Regions from separate parts of the Enterobacter sp. K510 genome, predicted to be linked through region 2. Evidence: predicted binding sites of a transcription regulator. Region 2 holds the regulator's gene; the other holds the start of a gene.
The links. The regulator PurR, encoded in region 2, represses purine synthesis genes. The targets are predictions, from matches to a motif close to CANGCAAACGTTTGCNTG.

Region 1 (7,954 bases), on a different contig from region 2:
CACCGCGTCGGGGATCGAGCCGTGCGCCGTCAGGATGATCACCGGCATGCCCGGCTGCTGACGCTGGATCTCGGCGAACAGCTGCATGCCGTCCATTTCATCCATCCGCAGGTCACTGATCACCAGATCGATTTTTTCCCGCGCCAGCACGCGCAACCCTTCCTGCCCGCTCTCGGCGGTAACCACGCTATGGCCCTCGCTGGTCAGGCGCAGGCCGAGCAACTTCAGTAAACCGGGATCGTCGTCCACCAGCAGCAGACGGGCGGGTTTACGGCTTGTCATGGCTGGCATCCTCATTTTTCACGTCAGGGTTGGCGGAAGGCAGATCGTTACCGGCGGGTTTCCGCGTCGATAAACGCCGTTCGATATCGGTCAGGTTTTCCAGTTTGCGCGAGGTGGTTTCCAGCTGTTCACGCAGGTATTGCTGCTGCTGACGCAGGGTATCCAGTTCGCCATCGGCAGACTGCTGGAGCTTGCTGTAGCGGTAGCGCTCTTCTGACAGCTGTAATTGCAGCGCCTGCCCTTCGCGCCACACCTGATACAGCGGACGTACCTGGGCCGGTAGCTGCGGGCTGAGGGTGTCGAGACGGGTAACGAAGGCGCGACGTTCCACCGGCGAAATCTTGGCGCTGACCAGCAGAATGCCGCGCTTGAAGGTATCCTGCCAGGTGTCATCCGGCCAGCTTCGCGCTTCGGCGCGGGCGGTCGCGGGCGCCAGGCGTTCCGCGCAGTCCATGCCGCGCAGCCAGTACAGCGGGTTAGTATCCACAGATTTTCCGTGCAGCGACCAGATGTCGTTGCAGTCGGTGGACAGGAAATCCGCCAGTTGATGCTGGGGAAGTTTCTCTTCCTGTTTTTCGTTGACGGCGCTTTTTGGCACATGGGCAATACAGCCCGTCAGCAGCAGACAGGGCAAGCCTGCGCGCAGAAGCCCTGACAACGACACCGCGTTAAGCACGCGATTAAAAATGTGCGACATACTCACCAGACGTAGATTCATTTTAGGGATTTTTCCGGCGCACTGAGCGGTAGCTCAATGCGGAAACAGACATCTGACTGGCTGTCGGCCACCAGATGCAGCTCACCTCGCATGCGATGAATACAGTCTCTGGCGATACTCAGCCCCAGCCCACTGCCTTTCACCGCCCCTTTTCGTTGATGACTTCCCTGGAAAAAGGGTTCAAAAATCATCGCCTGTTCCGCTTCGGGGATCGGCGTACCCGTGTTGGCTACCTCAATGGCTAAGCGTGCCCCATGAGTGTAGCTGCGAATATAAATGTTACCGGATTCAGCCCCATAGTGCACCGCGTTCGAGTAGAGATTATCGAGCACGCTCATCAGCAGCATCGGCTCCGCCAGGCAGTGCGTTTCCGGCAGTGAGATGTCGGTATGCATCATTTTAGCCCGTGCCGGTAAACTGTGTGCGGCGATCACCGCCTCCACCAGCGGCGCTAAATCAACCCTTTCCAGTTCCACCGCGCCATCCGCCAGCTTGCGGTTGTAATCCAGCAGTTGCTCAATGAGTTTTTGCAGGTTACGGCTGCTGTCATCCAGAATAGCCACCACCTCTTTTTGCTCCGGGGTGAGCGGGCCAACTACTTCATCGGCGAGCAGCTCCGTGCCTTCGCGCATACTGGCGAGCGGGGTTTTCAGTTCGTGGGAAAGATGACGTAAAAACTGGTGACGCTGGGACTCAAGCCAGGCGAGGCGCTCGCTGAGCCAGAGAATGCGCTCGCCCACCGAACGTAATTCCCGCGGCCCTTTAAACAGCACCCGCTGCCCGAGCGTGCGCCCTTCGCCAAGACGATTGATCATCCGCTCAATGCCCTTCACGGGGCCGATGATCATGCGGGTAAACAGCAGTACCAGCCCCAGGCTGACCAGAAACAGCACCAGCGCCTGCCAGCCAAAAAACTGTCCACGCTCGGCGATCTCCTGTTGCAGCTGTTGCCCGCGGGAAAACACCACCGCGCGCGTGGACTGCACCATCATGGTATTGGCGGCGGCAAAGGCCTCCAGCCGCGCTGAGGCGGCGTCGCCGGGGCCGCTGTTATGGCACTGCAACTGCGCCAGATCGTTCAGATCCTGGCGCAGCGCCAGAGAGAGTTTTTCATCCGGCAGCACGCCTGCGTGGGCATCCAGCATATCGCTGTAGCGCTTACGCTGACTCTGGTAGACGCGGGCCAGAGTGGGATCGTCCAGCACGCAATACTGGCGATAGCTGCGCTCCATCTCCAGCGCGACGTTGGTCATCGCCTCGCTACGACGGGCGTCAATCAGCGTGGTACGGTTGGTCTGCGCCGCCTGGGCGCTGAGGGTATTGAGGCTCTGCCATGCCTGCCAGGCCAGCACTAACAGCGGCAGCAGGATCAGCAAAAAGGCCATCATAACCAGTTGTCGCAGGGAGCGGGGGAAGCCGGGCCAGGGTTTCAACGCACTATTCTCGTGAAAGCGGATTTTAGAGGATGCTAACTGAGTAACGCGCCGGGGGAAAGTTAAGATTACCGTGGGACAAAAACAACAAAGCCGGGAATTACCCGGCTTTATCTGGAATTAGGCGGTGCCTTACTCGACGTTTCGCCCGGGGTCTGAAATAGCAGCGCTATGATCAGCAATTGGACGGCAGGCACCTTTTTGTGCGTCATTCTGAGTTTATGTAGCACGTCCCGAAGGGGCTGACATAAGAAGGTGAATGAGCCACTGCCTTATAATATGCACAACCCGTGCCAATGTACAGAGTTTATTATTTAGCCATTGAATTAAAAGGATTTAATTATTAAAGCGGTGGTACTTAGCCTGCTCACTTTTACGCCACACTGTCGCCAAAAAGCAACACAGCGGAAGCGAAAAAGTCATCACTAATAAAATCAAAGAGTTAAGTGTCGCCAAAAAGAGACAGGAAAATGCGCCACTGTCGGCTAAAACCGACAGTGGCGTGTGAGCATTATCCCAGTTGCTTACGGGCGTTACGGAAGATACGCATCCACGGGCTGTCCTCGCCCCAGTTTTCCGGGTGCCAGGAGTTGCTGACGGTACGGAATACGCGCTCCGGGTGCGGCATCATCAGCGTTACGCGACCGTTTTCCGAGGTCACGGCAGTGATGCCATTCGGCGAGCCGTTCGGGTTAGCCGGATAGGTCTGCGTCACCTTGCCGGTGTTATCCACGAAACGCAGCGCCACCAGGCCTTTGCTTTCCAGCGCCGCCAGATGGGCGTCATCGCGCACTTCCACACGACCTTCCCCGTGAGAAACGGCAATCGGCATCTGCGAGCCGACCATCCCCTGCAACAGCAGAGACGGGCTTTGCGTCACTTCCACCAGGCTGAAGCGGGCTTCAAAACGGTCGGAGTGGTTACGCACAAAGCGCGGCCACAGATCGCTGCCAGGGATCAGTTCGCGCAGGTTGGACATCATCTGGCAACCGTTACATACCCCCAGCGCCAGCGTCTGCGGGCGATGGAAGAAGGTTTCGAAGGTGTCACGTACGCGGCTGTTGAACAGAATGGATTTTGCCCAGCCTTCCCCTGCCCCCAGCACGTCACCGTAGGAGAAACCGCCGCACGCCACCAGCGCCTGGAAATCATCCAGACCGGTACGGCCCGCCAGCAGGTCGCTCATGTGCACGTCGATAGCGTCGAAACCGGCGCGGTGGAATGCCGCCGCCATTTCAACATGGGAGTTCACGCCCTGCTCGCGCAGTACCGCCACTTTCGGACGCGCGCCTGTCGCGATATATGGCGCGGCGATGTCCTCGTTGATGTCGAAGGAGAGCTTCACGTTCAGACCCGGATCGGCATCGTTGGCTTTTGCCTGGTGCTCCTGGTCGGCGCATTCCGGGTTATCGCGCAGACGCTGCATCTGCCAGGTGGTTTCTGCCCACCACATACGCAGCGTGGTACGGCTTTCGCTGAACACCGGCTGTTGCCCGGCGGTAAGCGTAAAGCGATCTCCTGTTACGGCCTTGCCCAGATAGTGCACGCAGTCCGCCAGACCGTGTTTGCTTAAAATGTTTTCCACCGATTCGCGGTCGGCGGCGCGGATCTGGATCACCGCGCCCAGCTCTTCGTTAAACAGCGCGGCCAGGCGATCGTCCCCCAGCGCGGCAATATCGGCTTCAATGCCGCAGTGACCGGCAAAAGCCATCTCTGCCAGCGTCACCAGCAGGCCGCCATCGGAACGATCGTGATAGGCCAGCAGCTGGCGTCCCGCCACCAGCGCCTGGATAGCATCGTAGAAGCCTTTCAGCTGCGTAACATCGCGTACGTCCGCCGGTTTGTCGCCAAGCTGACGATACACCTGCGCCAGCGCCGTTGCGCCCAGAGCATTGTGACCTTTACCCAGGTCGATCAGCAGCAGGGCGTTATCGTCGGTGGAGAGCTGCGGCGTGATGGTATGGCGCACGTCTTCCACGCGGGCAAAGGCGGTGATCACCAGCGACAGCGGCGAGGTCATTTCGCGCTGTTCGTTGCCGTCCTGCCAGCGGGTTTTCATCGACATGGAGTCTTTACCCACCGGGATGGTCAGGCCGAGCGCCGGGCAGAGTTCTTCGCCCACCGCTTTGACCGCTTCATACAGCCCGGCGTCTTCGCCAGGGTGGCCGGCTGCCGCCATCCAGTTGGCGGAAAGCTTAATGCGTTTGATGTCGCCAATTTGCGTGGCGGCGATGTTGGTCAGGGCTTCGCCGACCGCCAGACGGGCAGAGGCGGCAAAGTCCAGCAGCGCCACCGGCGCGCGTTCGCCCAGCGACATGGCTTCGCCATAGTAGCTGTCGAGGCTGGCGGTAGTCACGGCACAGTTCGCCACCGGCACCTGCCAGGGTCCGACCATTTGATCGCGGGCCACCATACCGGTGACGCTGCGGTCGCCGATGGTGACAAGGAAGGTTTTTTCCGCCACCGCAGGAAGATGCAGCACACGGTTAACCGCCTCCGCTACGGTGATGCTCTGACGGTTAAAGGCCTCGCCTGCCGCTTTTTGCGTCTGCACCGTGCGGGTCATTTTCGGCGTTTTGCCCAGCAGCACGTCCAGCGGCATGTCGATAGGCTGATTGTCGAAGTGGCTGTCGGAGAGGCTTAAGTGCATCTCTTCGGTAGCTTCGCCGATCACCGCATAAGGGGCGCGCTCGCGACGGCACAGGGCATCGAACAGCGGTAACTGATCGGCGGCGACCGCCAGCACGTAACGCTCCTGGGATTCGTTACACCAGATTTCCAGCGGGCTCATGCCCGGCTCATCGCTGAGAATTTTGCGCAGATCGAACCGACCGCCGCGGTTGCCGTCGCTCACCAGTTCCGGCATGGCGTTGGACAGACCGCCCGCGCCAACGTCATGAATAAAGAGGATTGGGTTAGCCTCGCCAAGCTGCCAGCAGCGGTCGATCACTTCCTGGCAACGACGTTCCATTTCAGGGTTGTCGCGCTGTACGGAGGCAAAATCGAGATCCGCATCGGACTGGCCGGAGGCCATAGAGGACGCCGCGCCGCCGCCCAGACCGATGTTCATCGCCGGACCGCCCAGCACGATCAGTTTCGCGCCAACGTTGATCTCGCCTTTTTGCACATGATCGGCGCGAATGTTGCCGATCCCACCCGCCAGCATGATCGGCTTATGATAGCCGCGCAGCTCTTCGCCGTTGTGGCTGTTCACTTTTTCTTCATAGGTACGGAAGTAGCCGTTCAGCGCCGGGCGACCGAATTCGTTATTAAAGGCCGCGCCGCCAAGCGGGCCGTCGGTCATAATATCCAGCGCGGTAACGATGCGATCCGGCTTGCCGAAATCTTCTTCCCACGGCTGTTCAAAGCCCGGTATACGCAGGTTGGAAACGGAGAAGCCCACCAGCCCGGCTTTCGGCTTCGCACCGCGCCCGGTGGCGCCTTCATCACGAATTTCACCGCCGGAGCCGGTTGCCGCGCCCGGCCACGGCGAGATCGCCGTCGGGTGGTTATGGGTTTCCACTTTCATCAGGATATGCGTCGGCTCCTGGTGGAAGTCGTAGCGCCCTTCTTCGTGGCTGGCGTAGAAACGCCCCACCTCTGAACCTTCCATCACGGCGGCGTTGTCTTTATAGGCCGACAACACGTGATCCGGGGTCTGTTCAAAGGTGTTCTTGATCATTTTAAACAGCGATTTCGGCTGCTGTTCGCCGTCGATCACCCAGTCAGCGTTAAAGATTTTGTGACGGCAGTGTTCGGAGTTTGCCTGGGCGAACATATAGAGCTCGATGTCGTTCGGGTTGCGACCCAGACGGGTAAAGGCATCGAACAGATAGTCAATTTCGTCTTCCGCCAGCGCCAGCCCCAGACGCAGGTTGGCGTCGTTCAGCGCCTGACGCCCCTGCCCCAGCATATCAACGCTGGAAACCGGCGCAGGCTGGTGATGGGCAAACAGCTGCTGCGCATCGTCCAGCGCTGCGAACACCGTTTCCATCATGCGGTCATGCAATTCGTCCGCCACGGACTGCCACTGTTCCGTGCTCAGTTCAGCGGCGTCAACATAATACGCCACGCCGCGCTCAAGGCGGCTGATCAGCGCCAGCCCGCAGTTGTGGGCGATATCGGTGGCTTTGGATGACCAGGGAGAAATAGTGCCGGGACGCGGCGTCACCAGGATCAGCTTGCCTGCCGGGGTATGGCTGGCGAGCGCCGGGCCGTATTGCAGCAGACGCGCCAGTTGGGCGTGCTCATCGGCAGTTAACGGGGCGGTGAGATCGGCAAAATGGACATACTCGGCGTAAATGTTGCTTACAGGAAGGTCGGCCGCCTGAAAACGCGCCAGCAATTTGTTGATACGGAAGGCAGACAGGGCAGGCGAACCACGCAGAATTTCCATCATAAGTCTCTCGTCTTTAGCGCGTCGGTGACGCTTTACGTATGCGCAAGGTGGGGAAAACGGGCACATTATAGAGAATAGTGAGCGCCGACGAAACCGTTTGCGTGGAAATAAAATCGGCGCAGTTTTTGCGCCGCTGCGCCTGCCGCTTCGCGAATTAGTTGCCAACTGCCTTATTGTTAAGCAAAATGCCGCTCATCCTTCATCACGCATTATTGTTATCAGGGCAGCATCTACTCAGGACTCGCGCGGCGCAGAGAATTAACTAATTGAAAAAATTAAAGCTTAATTATCTGCTTATCGGCATCGTTACCCTGCTGCTGGCAGCGGCGTTGTGGCCTTCCGTTCCCTGGTCAACTAAAGCCGAAAACCGCATCGCCGCCATCCAGGCGCGCGGTGAGCTGCGCGTCAGCACCATTGTCTCCCCGCTGACCTGGTCTTCCGTTGACGACAAGCCTTCCGGTCTGGATTACGAACTGGCGCAGCAGTTTGCCGATTATCTGGGCGTGACGCTGAAAGTTACGGTGCGGCAGAATATCAGCCAGCTGTTTGACGATCTCGATCATGACCGCGCCGATATGCTGGCCGCCGGGCTGGTGTATAACAGCGAGCGCGTACGTAATTATCAGGCCGGGCCAATCTACTATTCCGTCTCGCAACAACTGGTATACCGGGTGGGCAGTTATCGCCCGCGCTCGCTCGCGGAAGTGAACGCCTCGCAGCTGACCATTGCGCCGGGGCATGTCGCCATCAACGATTTGCAGGCGCTGAAAGCGCAGAAATTCCCGGATCTGAGCTGGACGGTGGATGAAAAACTCGGCACCAGCGCCCTGCTGCAACAGGTGGCGGACGGTAAGCTGGCGTACACGGTGGCGGATTCTGTCGCCATCAGCCTGTTCCAGCGGGTGCATCCGGAACTGGCGGTGGCGCTGGATATCAGCGATGAGCAACCGGTAACCTGGTTTACTCACAAAGACAGCGACAACACCCTGTCTGCGGCGATGCTCGATTTTTTTAACGATATCAATGAAGACGGCACCCTGGCGCGGCTCGAAGAGAAATATCTCGGCCATGGCGAGGGCTTTGACTATGTCGATACCCGCTCCTTCCTGCGGGCGGTGGACA
Region 2 (7,954 bases):
ATCAGGGGATTGCTCAGTGGCGCGGATAAATAAAGTCTCGATCACGCTCTGTGCTTTGGTTTTTGCTTCGCTGACGTTTGCGCCATTAAGCCAGGCGTCTGAACAGGCGCGGCCCTCTGCCGTGCAAAAAACGCATCTGGCGAAAACCAGCGACCGTAAGAAGCAAAGCACGACCCAAAAGACAACAAAGAAAAGCAGTGGCAGCAGTAAAAAAATAGCTAAAAAAGCATCCAGCAGATCCGCCAGTCAAAAAACCTCCAGCAGAACAAAACGCGTCTCATCCGGTACTAAAACCAGCAGCCTCGCCTCACGCAAAAGCAAATCCAGCCCGGGGAAAATTGCCGCCGTTACCTTTACGGAAAAGTGCACCACCCGCAAAGGCCGCAAGCAGCACTGCGTGAAAGTGAAAAGCAGCAAGCCGGTTACCCTGGCAGACGCGCATAAAGTGCGCATTAAAAAGGCCCAGACGGCGGCGTTATCGACATTAATGAATCAGATCGGCAAACCCTATCACTGGGGCGGCACCTCGCCGCGTACCGGCTTCGATTGCAGCGGGCTGGTGTATTACGCCTATAAAGATCTGGTGAAGTTCCGCATCCCGCGCACCGCCAATGAAATGTATCACCTGCGTGATGCCTCGCCGGTCAACCCGGGCGAGCTGGAACGGGGCGATCTGGTGTTCTTCCGCACGCAGGGTCGCGGCACCGCCGATCACGTGGGCGTCTACGTTGGCAATGGCAAATTCATCCAGTCGCCGCGCAGTGGTCAGGATATTCAAATCACTTCCCTTAGCGAAGATTACTGGCAGCGTCATTATGTGGGCGCGCGCCGGGTGATGACGCCGAAAAACGTCCGCTAAAAAAAACACCCTGCCGGACTGCGCAGGGTGTTTTTCTTTTTTACTCAGTAACGATCAGTTCGCCACGCATTCCCGGCGGGCATCGGCGCGACCGGAAAACAGCACCAGCAGCAGCGCGAGCGCCGCAATAACAGCGCCCATCACCGGCACGACGGCGTAGCCTAATCCTGCGGAGATCACCGCGCCGCCTGCCGCCGCGCCCAGCGCATTGCCGAGGTTAAAAGCGCCGATATTCACGGACGAAGACAGCCCCGGCGCTTCATGAGCGACACGCATCACGCGCATCTGCAATGGCGGCACCACCGCGAACGTTGCGGCACCCCACACCACCATCGCCACGGCCGCGCCGATATCGCTTTTCACCAGCAGCGGGATCGCCAGCATGATCACCATCAGCAGCAACAGAAAGCCTTTCAGCGTGCCGCTGACGGAACGATCGGCAAACTTACCGCCCAGGTAATTGCCCAGCGAGAAGCCCACGCCGATCAGCACCAGCATCGCGGTGACAAAGAACGGCGTCGCGTGATTAAGCTCCTGCAACACCGGCGAGATGTAGGTATAGAGAGTGAACATCGCCCCGGCGCCCAGCACGGTGGTCAGCAGCGCCGATAAAACCTGCGGGCGCATCAGCACCGCCAGCTCCTGGCGCACATCCGGACGCACGCCCGCGCTGCCCTTCGGCAGGGAGAAGAACAGGCTTAACATCGACACCACGCCAAGACCTGCGGTGGCGAGGAAGGACATCCGCCAGCCGATGGTTTCCCCAAGCCAGGTGGCCGCAGGAACGCCGCCGATATTGGCGATGGTCAGTCCCATAAACATGGTCGCCACGGCGCTGGCCTGTTTATGTTTCGGTACCACGCTTGCGGCCACCACTGACCCCAGGCCAAAGAAGGCGCCGTGGTTAAGACTGGTGATAATGCGCGACAGCAGCAGCGTGGTGTAATCCGGTGCAATGGCCGACAGTACATTACCGAGGGTGAAAATCGCCATCAGGAAGATCAGCGCGTTACGGCGGGCGCGGTGCGACAGCAGCAGCGTCATCAGGGGGGCGCCCACCATCACGCCGATCGCATAGGCGCTGATCAGCATGCCGGCGGCAGGGATCGAGACGTCAACGCCACGGGCGATTACCGGCAGCAATCCCATGGGTGAAAATTCAGTTGTACCTATCCCAAAAGCCCCGATTGCCAGTGACAGCAGGGGAAAATTTATCTTCATTATTACATGACTCCAGTAATGCGATGGCGTACAGAGCGCCTCGCGGTGAAGTCAAAAGCATGACATTAATCACAAAAAAACAGAAGTTAATGAAGTGACAAAAGATTATTGCAAATTTGATAACAATCGGCGGGAATGAAAAAGAGAGGGAGAGCGCTCTCCCTGCTCTGGATCAATTAAAAGCGGCAGTCATTGCGCCAGCAACGATCAGGCTGAGCACGATTACGGTAGTAAACAGCGAATACTTCAGATTGCTATCCATCATTTTTTCTCCTTTGTTAACCCCCACAAAAAGTGAGATTGCTCATTTTTGCACAGTTAAACGCAAAAATCTTCTCTGTTTTAGATTGATAACCATTTTTAGGCTTCCCCTTTTCATCAAGATCAGCCAGAATTCCACGCTAAATTTATTCGCGTACCGGCCACTGACCCCTCCTGACGTCCTGTGTTGTTTTCCCGGCGTATCGCAACCTGAAAATGTTGCGCGAAGGGTTTTTTAAGGCAAACGTTTACCTGTAGCAGTATCAGGAGCTTAAGATATGGTCTGGAGTGAGATCTAATGGCAACAATTAAAGATGTAGCGAAACGCGCAAACGTTTCCACTACAACCGTATCACATGTTATTAACAAAACCCGTTTTGTTGCGGAAGAAACGCGCAACGCGGTGTGGGCAGCTATCAAAGAGCTGCATTATTCCCCGAGCGCGGTGGCGCGCAGTCTGAAGGTTAACCATACCAAGTCGATTGGCTTGCTGGCGACCAGCAGCGAAGCGCCCTACTTTGCCGAAATCATTGAAGCTGTTGAGAAAAACTGCTTCCAGAAGGGCTATACCCTGATCCTCGGCAACGCCTGGAACAATCTTGAAAAGCAGCGCGCTTATCTGTCGATGATGGCGCAAAAGCGCGTCGACGGCCTGATGGTGATGTGTTCTGAATACCCGGACCCGCTGTTGCGCATGCTGGAAGAGTACCGTCATATCCCGATGGTGGTGATGGACTGGGGCGAAGCGAAAGCGGACTTTACCGATTCGGTGATCGATAACGCCTTTGAAGGCGGCTATATGGCGGGCCGGTATCTGATCGAACGCGGCCACCGTGAAATCGGCGTCATTCCGGGCCCGCTTGAGCGTAACACCGGCGCGGGCCGTCTGGCGGGCTTTATGAAAGCGATGGAAGAAGCGCTGATTAAGGTGCCGGAAAACTGGATCGTGCAGGGCGACTTTGAGCCGGAATCCGGCTACCGCGCCATGCAGCAGATCCTCTCCCAGCCGCATCGTCCGACCGCAGTCTTCTGCGGCGGCGACGTGATGGCGATGGGCGCGCTCTGCGGGGCTGATGAAATGGGTCTGCGCGTGCCGCAGGACGTGTCGCTGATTGGTTATGACAACGTGCGCAACGCCCGTTTCTTCACCCCGGCGCTGACCACCATTCACCAGCCGAAAGACTCGCTGGGCGAAACGGCCTTCAATATGCTGATGGACAGGATCGTCAGCAAGCGTGAAGAGTCGCAATCCATTGAGGTGCACCCGCGTCTCATCGAACGCCGCTCGGTCGCCGACGGCCCGTTCCGCGACTATCGCCGCTAAGCCTGCCGGGAGCCAGTCACTCTGGCTCCCGCAACCACTCTTTATTCAGCGTCTCGCTGTCTCCTAAATAATCCAGCAGCCAGCTTAAGGCGGGCGAATTATCCTTTTGCTGCCACGTCAGGCAACAGGCGGCATCCGGGAAGGGATTTTCAAGCGGCAGCGCCACCCACTCTCCGCGATCAAGCCAGGGCCTGGCAAAATGCGCCGGTACCATGCCGATACACAATCCCGCCGACAAACAGGCCGCCGAGGATTCCCAATCGGGCGCGATGATGCGCCGCTGGTTATCCAGCAGCCAGGTAATACGCTTGGGCAGCGAGCGGGAGGTGTCCTCGCGCACCAGCGACGGCCAGTTGCGCAAGGTGTCATCGCTCAGCGGCCCGTCCATCGCCGCCAGCGGGTGTTCACGGGATACCACGCACTTCCAGCTCAATTTCCCCATATCCCGGAAGGCGTAGCGCCCGCCCACCGGCACCGCCTGGGTCGCGCCAATCGCCAGTTCCACGCGGCCATCCGCCAGCGCGTCCCACACGCCGTTGAATACTTCCTGAAAGACGATCAGCTCCACATCCTGAAAGTGGCGGTAGAAATCGACGATCATTTGCCTGCTACGTTCGGGCTTAACGATATTGTCCACCGCGATGGATAACTGCCCCCGCCAGCCGTTGGCGATCTGCTGACACTGCTGACGGGTGATCTGCATTTTTTTGATAACAGATCGCCCTTCCTTTAAAAACCAGCGTCCGGCGGGAGTAAGCACCACGTCACGGTGACGGCGCTCGAACAGTGGCACCGCCAGCCACTCTTCCAGCTGCCGCACCGTATAGCTCACCGCCGATGGGACCCGGTGGAGTTCCTGCGCGGCGGCGCTGAAGCTGCCGGTTCGTGCCACCGCATCAACCACTTCCAGTGAATATTCTGACCACATGTTCTGCCTGCAAATTTTTTGAATGCAATGTGCAAATATTAGCGTTTCACAACCGTCATTGCACTCCCTACACTCTGCCGCTCTGCTCACCTGCCAAAACAAGAGAACGTGACATGAAACCTGGAAAAGGATTTTTAGTCTGGCTGGCGGGGTTAAGCGTACTGGGCTTTCTGGCTACAGATATGTATTTACCCGCCTTCGCCGTTATTCAGAATGATCTTCAAACCCCGGCGGCTGCTGTCAGCGCCAGCCTGAGTCTGTTTTTAGCCGGATTTGCGGTTGCGCAACTGGCGTGGGGTCCGCTGTCCGATACTTATGGTCGCCGCCCGGTGCTGTTAAGCGGTCTGGCGCTCTTTGCCGTCGGCTGTCTGGGCATGCTGTGGGTGCGCGACGCCACCTGGCTGCTGGTGCTGCGTTTTATCCAGGCGATCGGCGTCTGCGCCGCCGCCGTCACCTGGCAGGCGCTGGTGACGGATCACTATCCGGCACACCGCACTAATCGTATCTTCGCCACCATTATGCCGCTGGTGGGTCTCTCTCCGGCCCTTGCGCCGCTGCTGGGCAGCTGGATCCTCGCGCATTTTTCCTGGCAAATGATTTTTATGACGCTGTTTGTCATTACGCTGGTGCTGATGCTGCCCGCGCTGCGCCTGAAGCCGGTGGTAAAAAAAACCACCAGCAGCGACGTGCCGCTGACCTTTGCCACCCTGCTCCGTTCCCGGGATTACCGCGGTAACGTGCTGATCTACGCCGCCTGCTCCGCCAGCTTCTTCGCCTGGCTGACCGGCTCGCCCTTTATCCTCAGCGAAATGGGCTACGGCCCGGCGGCCATTGGCCTGAGCTATGTGCCGCAAACCATCGCCTTTCTGATCGGCGGCTATGGATGCCGCGCAGCGCTGCAAAAGTGGCAGGGTAAAAAGTTACTGCCGTGGCTGCTGGTGTTCTACGGTCTGAGCGTGGCGGGTACCTGGATAGCCGGGCTGGTGGCGGGTCAATCCCTCACTGCGCTGCTGGTGCCCTTCTGCGTGATGGCAATGGCGAACGGCGCCATTTATCCCATTGTGGTGGCCCAGGCGCTGCGCCCGTTCCCGCAGGCGACCGGACGTGCGGCGGCGCTGCAAAATACCCTGCAACTGGGGCTCTGTTTCCTTGCCAGTCTGGTGGTGTCCGCGCTTATCGGCACGCCGCTGTTGACCACCACCAGCGTAATGCTGATCACCGTATTACTGGCCGCTGCCGGTTACCGGATGCAGCGTCATGGTGTAACAGACGCGGATGCTGAAACCGCCTCTGCATAGTTCACCGGGCAACTATGTTACAAACCAGTGATTAGGTTGCTAAGAATTTACTATTGTATCTGCCGGATCTGAGGCCTATACTCATTTCCGGCACATATAATTACGATAAATATTATGCAGTAACAGGCGCAGGATGACGCCTCTCTCACCACGGATGGCCTTTTCGGCAAGGGTAATCTCCCTTCCTCTGTTCTACGTCGGATTTCTGGCTCGCGGACCATTCCGTGAGATTTCTCACAAACCCTAAAAAGCGACTACGCTGTTTGAAGGTTCTGATCACATACAGGTGATGGAGAAGCTATGAGTTCATCGTGCATAGAAGACGTTAACATACGGGATGATGACTGGTTTCGTATCGTAAGCGAACTGCTTGGCCGGGCGGGGATCACAATCAACGGTTCGTCCCCGGCAGATATTCAGGTCAAAAATCCTCATTTTTTTAAACGCGTGCTGCAGGAAGGATCGCTGGGGCTGGGTGAAAGTTATATGGACGGCTGGTGGGATTGCGAACGGCTGGACATTTTCTTCAACAACGTCCTGCGTGCCGGTCTTGAAAACCAGCTCCCGCACCATCTCAAAGATACACTGCGTATAGCGGGCGCCAGATTATTTAATTTGCAGAGCAAGCGCCGGGCATGGATCGTCGGCAAAGAGCATTACGATTTGGGTAATGATCTGTTCAGCCGCATGCTGGATCCGCAAATGCAATACTCTTGCGCCTACTGGAAGGATGCCACGACGCTGGCAGACGCCCAGCTTGCCAAGCTAAAACTGATTTGCGAAAAGCTACAGCTCCAGCCCGGAATGCGTGTGCTCGACATCGGCTGTGGCTGGGGTGGGCTTGCGCAGTACATGGCGCAGCACTATGACGTCAGCGTGGTGGGCGTGACGATTTCTGCGGAACAGCAAAAAATGGCGCAGGAACGCTGTCAGGATCTCGATGTGACTATTTTGCTCCAGGATTATCGCGATCTTAACGAGCAGTTTGACCGCATCGTCTCTGTCGGCATGTTCGAACACGTTGGTCCTAAAAACTACGCCACCTATTTTGAGGTTGTCGATCGCAATCTGAAACCTGACGGCCTGTTTTTACTGCACACTATCGGCTCGAATAAAACCGACCACCACGTCGATCCCTGGATCAATAAGTACATCTTCCCTAACGGCTGCCTGCCGTCGGTGCGGCAGATCGCCACCGCCAGCGAGCCGCATTTTGTGATGGAAGACTGGCATAACTTCGGTTCGGATTATGATAAAACGCTGATGGCCTGGCACAGCCGTTTTCAGGCCGCCTGGCCGGAGATTGCCGGCAATTATTCTGATCGTTTCAGAAGGATGTTCAGCTACTATCTCAATGCCTGTGCGGGGGCGTTCCGCGCGCGGGATATTCAGCTCTGGCAGGTGGTGTTCAGCCGGGGCGTGGAAAACGGCCTGCGTGTGGCGCGTTGATAAAAAACCCCGGCTTGCCGGGGTTTTTTGTGGAATTTACTCGTCGCGCTCAACCACCACCACCCGGGCCGCCATTACGCGTTCGACGGTGTCCACCACCGCCTGGGTCTGGGGATCGATTTCGATATTGACGCGGCTGCCCAGTTTTTTGCTGCTGAGCGTGGTGCGCTCCAGCGTTTCCGGGATCAGGTGCACGCAAAAGCGCGTCGGCGTCACCTCGCCTACCGTCAGGCTAATACCGTCAATACCGATAAATCCTTTATAAAGAATATACTTCATCAGCGTCGGATCCTGGACTTTAAACCAGATCTGACGATTATTTTCTGACGCCAGGATCTTAACCACTTCCGCGGTAGTGATAATATGACCTGACATTAAATGTCCGCCAATTTCATCGCTGAATTTTGCCGCACGCTCAACATTCACATAATCGCCGGGGGCTAATTCACCGAGATTGGTAATACGCAGCGTCTCTTTCATTAAGTCGAAACTGATAAGGTTGCCGTTAATTTCCGTTACGGTCAGGCAGCAACCGTTGTGCGCCACGGACGCGCCCGTCTCCAGACCATCCAGCATGGTGTCTGGCAGCGCCACGACGTGCGTGCGGAAATTGG

Region 1: a site for PurR is predicted at 6,919-6,936, ahead of purL (phosphoribosylformylglycinamidine synthase). Genes of this name have one in related genera too.

The regions. Positions count from the first base shown of each region.
Region 1 covers NZ_JBNRLQ010000008.1:27,493-35,446, reverse strand. Annotated here, with positions in the region: gene glrR (two-component system response regulator GlrR) at 1-282, opposite strand, end outside; gene qseG (two-component system QseEF-associated lipoprotein QseG) at 269-1,000, opposite strand; gene qseE (two component system sensor histidine kinase QseE/GlrK) at 997-2,433, opposite strand; gene purL (phosphoribosylformylglycinamidine synthase) at 2,945-6,832, opposite strand; gene mltF (membrane-bound lytic murein transglycosylase MltF) at 7,099-7,954, shown strand, end outside.
Region 2 covers NZ_JBNRLQ010000004.1:308,051-316,004, reverse strand. Annotated here, with positions in the region: gene ACQUTD_RS09340 (NlpC/P60 family protein) at 17-859, shown strand; gene ACQUTD_RS09335 (MFS transporter) at 914-2,080, opposite strand; gene cydH (cytochrome bd-I oxidase subunit CydH) at 2,253-2,345, opposite strand; gene purR (HTH-type transcriptional repressor PurR) at 2,640-3,665, shown strand; gene punR (DNA-binding transcriptional activator PunR) at 3,682-4,593, opposite strand; gene punC (purine nucleoside transporter PunC) at 4,707-5,891, shown strand; gene cfa (cyclopropane fatty acyl phospholipid synthase) at 6,192-7,340, shown strand; gene ACQUTD_RS09305 (riboflavin synthase subunit alpha) at 7,377-7,954, opposite strand, start outside.